Regions from separate parts of the Mesorhizobium sp. DxT genome, predicted to be linked through region 2. Evidence: predicted binding sites of a transcription regulator. Region 2 holds the regulator's gene; the other holds the start of a gene.
The links. The regulator LexA, encoded in region 2, represses DNA repair genes until DNA is damaged. The targets are predictions, from matches to a motif close to TGTTCNNNNTGTGTTCNG.
Positions count from the first base shown of each region.

Region 1 (4,049 bases), on a different contig from region 2:
TCGCATTCTGATGGAGGCCCGCCATCTGCGCGCCAGGCGGGACGAGCCCGACACCGCATACTGACGGGCGCCGGACAGCCGGCACCCGCCAATGTGGATTTCCCGTCAGCCTGCCTGACGTTCAATGAACCGCATGCGGTTGTTGAATGGGTCGATGACCGTAACCTCGAGGCCCCACTCCTGCTTCTCGAGCCCCGGCCGCATGTAGCGGTAGTCCTTGGCGAGGAGTTCGGCATGGAAGGCGCGAATGCCCTCCATGTAGATGACCATGTTGCCGCCAGGCGTGGCATCGCCGGCATGTTCCGAAAGATGCAGCTTCAGATCGCCGCGCGATACCTGCGTGTAGAGCGGAAAATTCTCCCCGAACCGGTGTTCCCAGTCCACCGAGAAGCCGAGGAAGTCGAGATAGAACTCGTGCGCCTTGGTCACGTCGAAGATACGCACGATCGGAATTGCCTGTTCGTAGGCGATCGCATCCGGCTTTGTCGCCGTCCCTTCGCCTTCGGCAATTTTGGCAGATAGAATATTCCACGTATCGAGCCCGAACTGACGGGCCACGATTTCCAGTGCCTCGCTGTGCTGTATATCCAGCTTCCGCTCGGCAAGCGCCTCGCGCATGGCTTTCGCCATGGCCTTGGCATCGCGGTAGGTGCGCATGATTTCCGGTCCTTTTCAGCCGGCGATTGGCTTCATCAGTGTCCGCATTGCCGATGCCTTCGCCGGATGGAAAACCGGATTGGAAGGTTTTTAGAGATGTTCGCCAGACCCTTGCGGGCGCGGACTGCGGGCCATCTCCAGCCCGCGACAACGATAGCGCGACCCGGCATTCCCGCCAAGGGTTCGAAAGCCTCATCTTGCATGAACGTTACGGGAACGCTGGTCTTTCGCCCCCGAATCACTACATTCCCGTGAGATGTCCGGATTTCCCGACGATATTCCTTTCTTCGACGAGGACGATGCGCCGCGCTCGAAGGGTCAGGCTGCCGCGCCACCTGCCGGCGGCGGCATCGCCGCGCGTGCCATGGCCGCGCGCTCGGCCCATCGCGCGCCCGACTATCTGACCGGGCTGAACCCAGAGCAGCGTCTTGCGGTCGAGACCACGGAAGGCCCGGTCCTCGTGCTGGCAGGTGCCGGCACCGGCAAGACCCGCGTGCTCACCACCCGCATCGCGCATATCCTCGCCACCGGCCGCGCCTGGCCGAGCCAGATCCTCGCCGTCACCTTTACCAACAAGGCCGCGCGCGAGATGAAGCAGCGCATCGGCGCGCTGGTCGGTGAAGCGGTGGAAGGCATGCCGTGGCTGGGTACGTTCCACTCCATCGGCGTCAAGCTTCTGCGCCGTCATGCCGAACTGGCAGGGCTGCGCTCGGACTTCACGATCCTCGACACCGATGATGTCATTCGCCTAATCAAGCAGTTGATCCAGGCCGAGGGGCTGGACGACAAGCGCTGGCCGGCGCGCCAGTTCGCGCAGATGATCGACGGCTGGAAGAACAAGGGCCTCGGCCCCGAGGAGATCGCAGAAGGCGACGCCCGAGCCTTCGCAAATGGCAAGGGCCGCGAGCTTTACAGAGCTTACCAGGACCGGCTCCACACGCTGAACGCCTGCGATTTCGGCGACCTGCTGTGCCACCCGATCCGCATCTTCCGCCAGCACCCCGACGTGCTGCGCGAATATCACGCCAAGTTCAAATACATCCTGGTCGACGAGTATCAGGACACCAACACCGCCCAGTATATGTGGCTGCGGCTGCTCGCCCAGAGGCCTGAGACAAAACGCGGTGCTGCCGTGCCGGCCGAAGGCCGCAAGGATGACCGTCCGTCCGAGCCGATGCAAGGCCCCCGCGGAGGGCCAGCGCCGTCAGGCGCGGAGCGGCCCGTGAGCGAGAACAGACCGACCCAACAGATCAATATCTGTTGTGTAGGCGACGACGATCAGTCGATCTACGGCTGGCGCGGCGCCGAGGTCGACAACATCCTGCGCTTCGAAAAGGACTTTCCGGGCGCGGCCGTCATCCGGCTTGAACGCAACTACCGCTCCACCGCGCATATCCTCGGCGCGGCCTCCCACCTGATCGCGCATAACGAAGGGCGGCTGGGCAAGACGCTGTTCACCGAAAAGGCCGATGCCGACGACGCCAAGGTAATGGTTCACGCGGCTTGGGATTCGGAAGAAGAAGCCCGCGCGGTCGGCGAGGAAATCGAGGCGCTTCAGCGCCGGCAACATAAGCTCAACGACATGGCGATCCTGGTCCGCGCCTCCTTCCAGATGCGCGAATTCGAGGACCGCTTCGTCACGCTGGGCCTGAACTACCGCGTCATCGGCGGTCCGCGCTTCTACGAACGGCAGGAAATCCGCGACGCGATGGCCTATTTCCGCGTCGTGGCCCAGGGTGCCGACGACCTCGCCTTCGAGCGCATCGTCAACGTACCCAAGCGGGGGCTGGGCGAAGCCGCCATCCGCCAGGTTCACGACACCTCCCGGGCCTTGCGCGTGCCGATGCTGGAGGCCGCCACCAAGCTCGCCGAAAGCGACGAGATGAAGCCCAAGCCGCGCGCGGCGCTCCGCGAGGTCGCGGCCAACTTCGCGCGCTGGCAGGGCCTGCTCGACAACACACCGCATACCGAACTCGCCGAAACCATCCTCGAAGAGTCCGGCTACACGGAAATGTGGAAGAACGACCGCTCGGCTGAAGCGCCGGGCCGGCTCGAAAACCTCAAGGAGCTGATCCGCTCCATGGAGGAATATGAATCGCTGCGCGGTTTCCTGGAGCATGTCGCCCTGGTCATGGATTCCGAGCAGAACGAGGAGATGGATGCCGTCAATATCATGACGCTGCATTCAGCCAAGGGGCTCGAATTCGACACGGTGTTCCTGCCGGGCTGGGAGGAAGGCCTGTTTCCGCACCAGCGCGCGCTGGATGAAGGCGGCCGCTCGGGGTTGGAGGAAGAGCGGCGCCTCGCCTATGTCGGCCTGACCCGCGCCAAGAAGAACCTGCACCTCTGGTTCACCTCCAACAGGCGCATTCACGGCCTTTGGCAGTCGACCATCCCATCGCGATTCCTAGACGAATTGCCGGAAGCCCATGTCGAGGTGGCCGAGACCGGCTCGTCTTATGGCGGCTACGGCACGGGCAGCTTCGGTGAGCGGCAGGCGGGGCGACAAAACCCCTACGGCGCGTCGCGCTTCGACAATGTCGGCCAGAGCGGCTCCTTCTCCAACACCTACGCAACGCCGGGCTGGCAGCGCGCGCAGCAGAACCGCACTGAAGCGACCGACCGCAACTGGGGTTCGCGCTCGGGCCACTCGGTCGAGCGGATCGGCTATGGCGAGGTGGATTCCGGCTACGGAGCCGGCCGCACCAGCGTGAAGGGCCGCACCATCGAAGGCGAACTCGTCGCCAAGTCGGTCTCGGACTCCCCTTCCGCGTTCAAAGTGGGCGACCGGGTGTTCCACCAGAAGTTCGGAAACGGCAACATCGCTGCGATCGAAGGCAACAAGCTGACCATCGACTTCGACAAGGCGGGCCAGAAACGCGTGCTGGACGGCTTCGTAAGCGCGGCCTGACCTGGGTTACGAGCACAACCACATACACCCAAAAAGTGCAGAAGATTTTTCTTAAACTTTTGCGAGCGTCGGCGTAATCTCCGTCGTGCAGGCAATGGTGCCTGTACCTTCCGCTTCCGGGCGGTTTACCTCCGGGCCCCTTCCGTCACACCCACCCCCGCGGCGGAAGGGGCGCCTTCGCGCTCGGGAGGTTATAGTGCGTCTCATCCGGCCGATCACGATTGCGTCTGCCGCATTGGGGCTCATGACGGTGGACGCCAGCGCGGGCGAGAACGCGGCTTCGCCGAAGCTCACGTTCACGCTCGCGCGCCACCACACGACGAACGCACTTGATGGGCCGCTGGCACTGGCCGACTGGTACACGGAGCTGCGCGGCGCGCTGGAGCACACCGTCGCCCACGATCTCGGCTCCACCAAACTCACGGCCGATATGGAGCTCCGTCGCTTCGATACTTACGATTTCGAAGACGACGCGACCTTC
Region 1 is NZ_JBZFLJ010000007.1:111,589-115,637, reverse strand. It holds gene ACVJNE_RS14615 (hypothetical protein) at 1-64, shown strand, start outside; gene ACVJNE_RS14610 (glyoxalase superfamily protein) at 106-657, opposite strand; gene ACVJNE_RS14605 (ATP-dependent helicase) at 914-3,568, shown strand; gene ACVJNE_RS14600 (hypothetical protein) at 3,765-4,049, shown strand, end outside.
Region 1: a site for LexA is predicted at 859-876, ahead of ACVJNE_RS14605 (ATP-dependent helicase). Genes of this name have one in related genera too.

Region 2 (4,049 bases):
ATGGCGTCTCTCGCGGTGTTGATCACGCTCACAGGCGTTCTTGCCGCGAAATTCGAGACATGGCGGGCCAGCACGCAGATGCTCGGCTCCGAGATTTCAACGCGCCTGACCGGCCGCGTCGTCCGCATCGAGCAGCAGGCATCGGGCCGCATCCGCCTGACGCTCGATGTCATCGCGACCGAGCGGCCGGCGCTTCGGTATGCGCCGGATCGCGTTCGTGCAACCGCCCGCGAAGTGCCGGAAACATTGCGGCCTGGAGATGCCGTGCAAGGTCTCGTCCGGCTGATGCCTGCTTCCGGGCCAGTCCGCCCGCAGAGCTATGACTTTGCCTTCAACAGCTACTTTGACGGTATCGGCGCGGTCGGCTTTTTCCTCAGAAATCCGGAGCTCGTGGAAACGGCAGACAAACCCGGGTTGATGACTGCCGCCGCCGCATGGGTGGAGGGCTGGCGTACACGCATGGCGCAGGACATCGCGGCCAGCATCGGCGGCCCTGAGGGCGCTATCGCGGCCGCCCTGATTACCGGTATCCGCGCAGGCATACCGGAACAGATGAACGAGGCGCTCCGCGTAGTCGGGCTCTATCACGTCATCTCCATCTCCGGCCTGCATATGGCCTTGGTGGCCGGGACTGTGATGTTCGGCTTGCGCACCGCCTTTGCGCTTGCACCGGGCTTTTCCTCGCGACAGCCGGCGAAGAAATATGCCGCCTTCGGCGCGCTCGCCGCGACGGCGGCCTACCTCGTCATTTCGGGCGCAGGCATTGCAGCGCAGCGCAGCTTCACCATGCTTGCGGTGATGCTGCTTGCCGTCATGGTCGACCGCGCGGCGCTCACGATGCGCAACCTTGCCATATCGGCCGTCATCATCCTGCTGATCGCCCCGCATGAGGTGATGGGGCCGAGCTTCCACATGTCGTTTGCTGCAACCGCCGCGCTCGTGGCGGCCTACGCGGCCTGGGCCTCGTACCGCGAAAGGCGGACGCCGCGCCGACAGGCGTCAAAGTACGGTCCCGTGCGGCTGGCCTTCACAACGGGCATGAAATACGTCTCGGGACTGTCGCTGACGTCAGTCGTTGCCGGTCTCGCGACGGCGCTTTTCACAGCATGGCATTTCCAGCAGGTCTCGCCGCTCGGCCTCGTCGCCAACCTTGCGGCCATGCCATTCGTTTCCGCCATCGTCATGCCGGCAGCGGTTTTCGCATGCCTGTTGATGCCCTTCGGCCTGGAAGGGCCGGCGTTGTACGCGATGGGGATGGGCATATCCGCGATGAATTCGATAGCCCTGTGGCTCGCGGAGCGATCGGCATTCGATGCCACCGGGGCGATCCCGCTTTCGGCGGTGCTTGTACTGACAGCGGCATTGGCGATCATGACCATGGCCGGCAGCGCACTACGCTGGGCAGCACTTCCGATGCTCGTCGCCGGCGCGTTGCTGATCGCGACACGCCAGCTGCCTCACGTCTACGTCTCCGAGGACGCGCGGCTTGTTGCGGTCGATCTCGGTGACGGCAGACTCGCCGTAAACCGCCAACGACCAAGCACCTTCACCTTCCAGAACTGGCAGCGGGCTGCGAATGCGGGCGATGTTGCACGGCCTGTGGAAGGTGACGCCGGGCCGCCTCGGCCACCCCGGCCGATGATCAGGGTGCGTTGCCATTCCAGTGCCGGGAAGGGCTTTGCGTAGCGCGCCATGGCGGCGGCGGCATAGTCGTTCACGCCGACGGCGAACGAACGGCTTCGACTGCGTGTTCTTATGCGAGCCTCATCGTCATCGACGACGCAACGGCGAACAGTCCCTGTCGCGGCAGCAGCGTCACCGTCATCACCAAGCGCGATTTGGCCCGCCGCGGGAGCGCCGAGATCGTTTTCGAGAAAGACATCGCCGGCGAAACACGCGGAACCGAAGCAAGCAGTGGCACAGACGCCGGTGTCAGGAATCGCACTTCCGCGAGACCGGCTTTTTACCCAAACATTCGTTTCGCGATCCGCGAACCCTATCGGCCCTGGCACGCGCACCGGCAGTATTCGCGTGAGGCGAGGGGACTTCCACCCTGGCAGAAATCGCAAGGTGAGTAACAGCCAGCCGGCTGCCGCGATGCCTTTGCAGCGAAAGCACTGATCGGTGCGTCCTTCGAGGCTCGCGGAGCCTGTCCTCGGGCTCGCCGAAGGCAAGACCCGGGGGCTCGCACCCCCAGCATGAGGGAGGGTCTGCATCGCTCGGGAATCCTGCTGCCCGACGGGCTATTCCTTGACGTGCATCGAGCCCAATAGGTTGGATTCGATCAATCCACCCCTCATGCTCATGCTCATCCTCAGTCGAGCATGACCTTGTCTAATGGCCGATCAATAACGCCGGATGAGCCCGACGAGCCTACCTTGTACCTTCACGCGATCAGGGCCGAAGATGCGGGTTTCGTAGGCGGGGTTGGCAGCCTCCAGCGCGATCGAGGCGCCCTTGCGGCGGAACCGCTTGAGGGTTGCTTCCTCATCGTCGACGAGAGCCACCACGATGTCGCCGGGATTGGCGGTCTGGCCGTCGCGGATGATGACGGTGTCGCCGTCGAAGATGCCCGCCTCGATCATCGAGTCACCCTTGACCTCGAGCGCGTAGTGCTCGCCGCCCGAAAGCATTTCCGGCGGAACGCTGATCGAGTGCGTCTTGTGCTGGATCGCCTCGATCGGCACGCCGGCGGCAATCCGGCCCATCACCGGAATGGCAACGGCCGCACCGGCATCATCGTCATTGCTGGCAGACTGGATGCGCGAGGGTTCCGGCGCCCGGCCAAGGCTGCCTTGAATGACGCTGGGCGAGAACTTTTTGGCCGCATTGAGCCCCGGCGCGATCGAGTCTGGCAGCCGCAGCACTTCCAGCGCACGTGCCCTGTTGGGCAGGCGTCGAATGAAGCCGCGCTCCTCGAGCGCAGTAATCAGGCGGTGGATACCGGACTTGGAAGCGAGGTCGAGCGCCTCCTTCATCTCGTCGAAGGAAGGGGGAATGCCAGTTTCTTTCAGCCTTTCATGGATGAAGAGAAGCAGTTCGTGTTGCTTGCGCGTCAGCATTCTGTTGCCCCTTTTGGGAATCAGTCCATAAACAAAACCAGAACAAACACTATCTGTTCCAGTTGTGTTCCGCAACGGCTTAAATTATCGTGAATGCGTAGGAGGCTCCGAGACAGTGGCGCGGGAAAAAATGACTGTAGAGCTCGAGCGGCTGGTTTGAAGCCAGGCTGGGCGCGATCTACATCTGCGCCGCTCCGACAAGGAGCTTGCTGCTGCAATCGAGCGGTTGAAGGACATCCAGTCCAGAACCGACCGGATGGGTCACATTGCGGCGACCGGCCACGATCTTCGTCTCGTTGAACGCGACTAGAAAGCCGCTCGCTCAGCGCAGCATCAGCACGCGGCAGACATCTCCAGCCTCCGAAGCGGCCACGTTCGGTTCGCGGATGATGAGCGCGTTGGCGTGCGCCAGTGTCGTCAGCATCGAGGAATCCTGCACGGCGAACGGCCTTGCAACGAGGCGCCCGTCCTCATGCGTCGCTGCCGCGCGGACATAATCCTGCCGGTGATCATTGGCCTTCATGGCTTCGCCAAGGACGGCTTCCCTCATGTCGGCAACATGTGGGCGGCCGCCAAGGTTCGCGAGCAGCGGTTTCAGGAACAGATGCGCGCAGACAAGGCTTGAAACCGGATTTCCCGGCAAGCCAAGAACGCGGGTTTCTCCCAGCCTGCCGAACATCAGCGGCTTGCCGGGGCGCATGGCGATCTTCCAGAAGTCGAGCGCCATGCCTTCGCCAGTAAGCACCTCGCGGACGAGGTCGTGGTCGCCGACTGAGGCGCCCCCGAGCGTCACGATGACATCAGCACCGGCCGAGAGTGCGTCACGGACGCGCGCGGCAAGCATACCGCGATCGTCAGGTGCGATGCCCAGGTCGAGCACCCGAGCACGTGCGTCGCGCGCCAGCGCCGCGACCCCGTAGCCGTTCGATGCGATGATCTGGTCGGGCCCGGGTTCCGAACCGGGCGGCAGCAGCTCGCTGCCCGTCG
Region 2 is NZ_JBZFLJ010000005.1:53,651-57,699, reverse strand. It holds gene ACVJNE_RS11065 (ComEC/Rec2 family competence protein) at 1-1,686, shown strand, start outside; gene lexA (transcriptional repressor LexA) at 2,346-3,062, opposite strand; gene ACVJNE_RS11055 (molybdopterin molybdotransferase MoeA) at 3,385-4,049, opposite strand, start outside.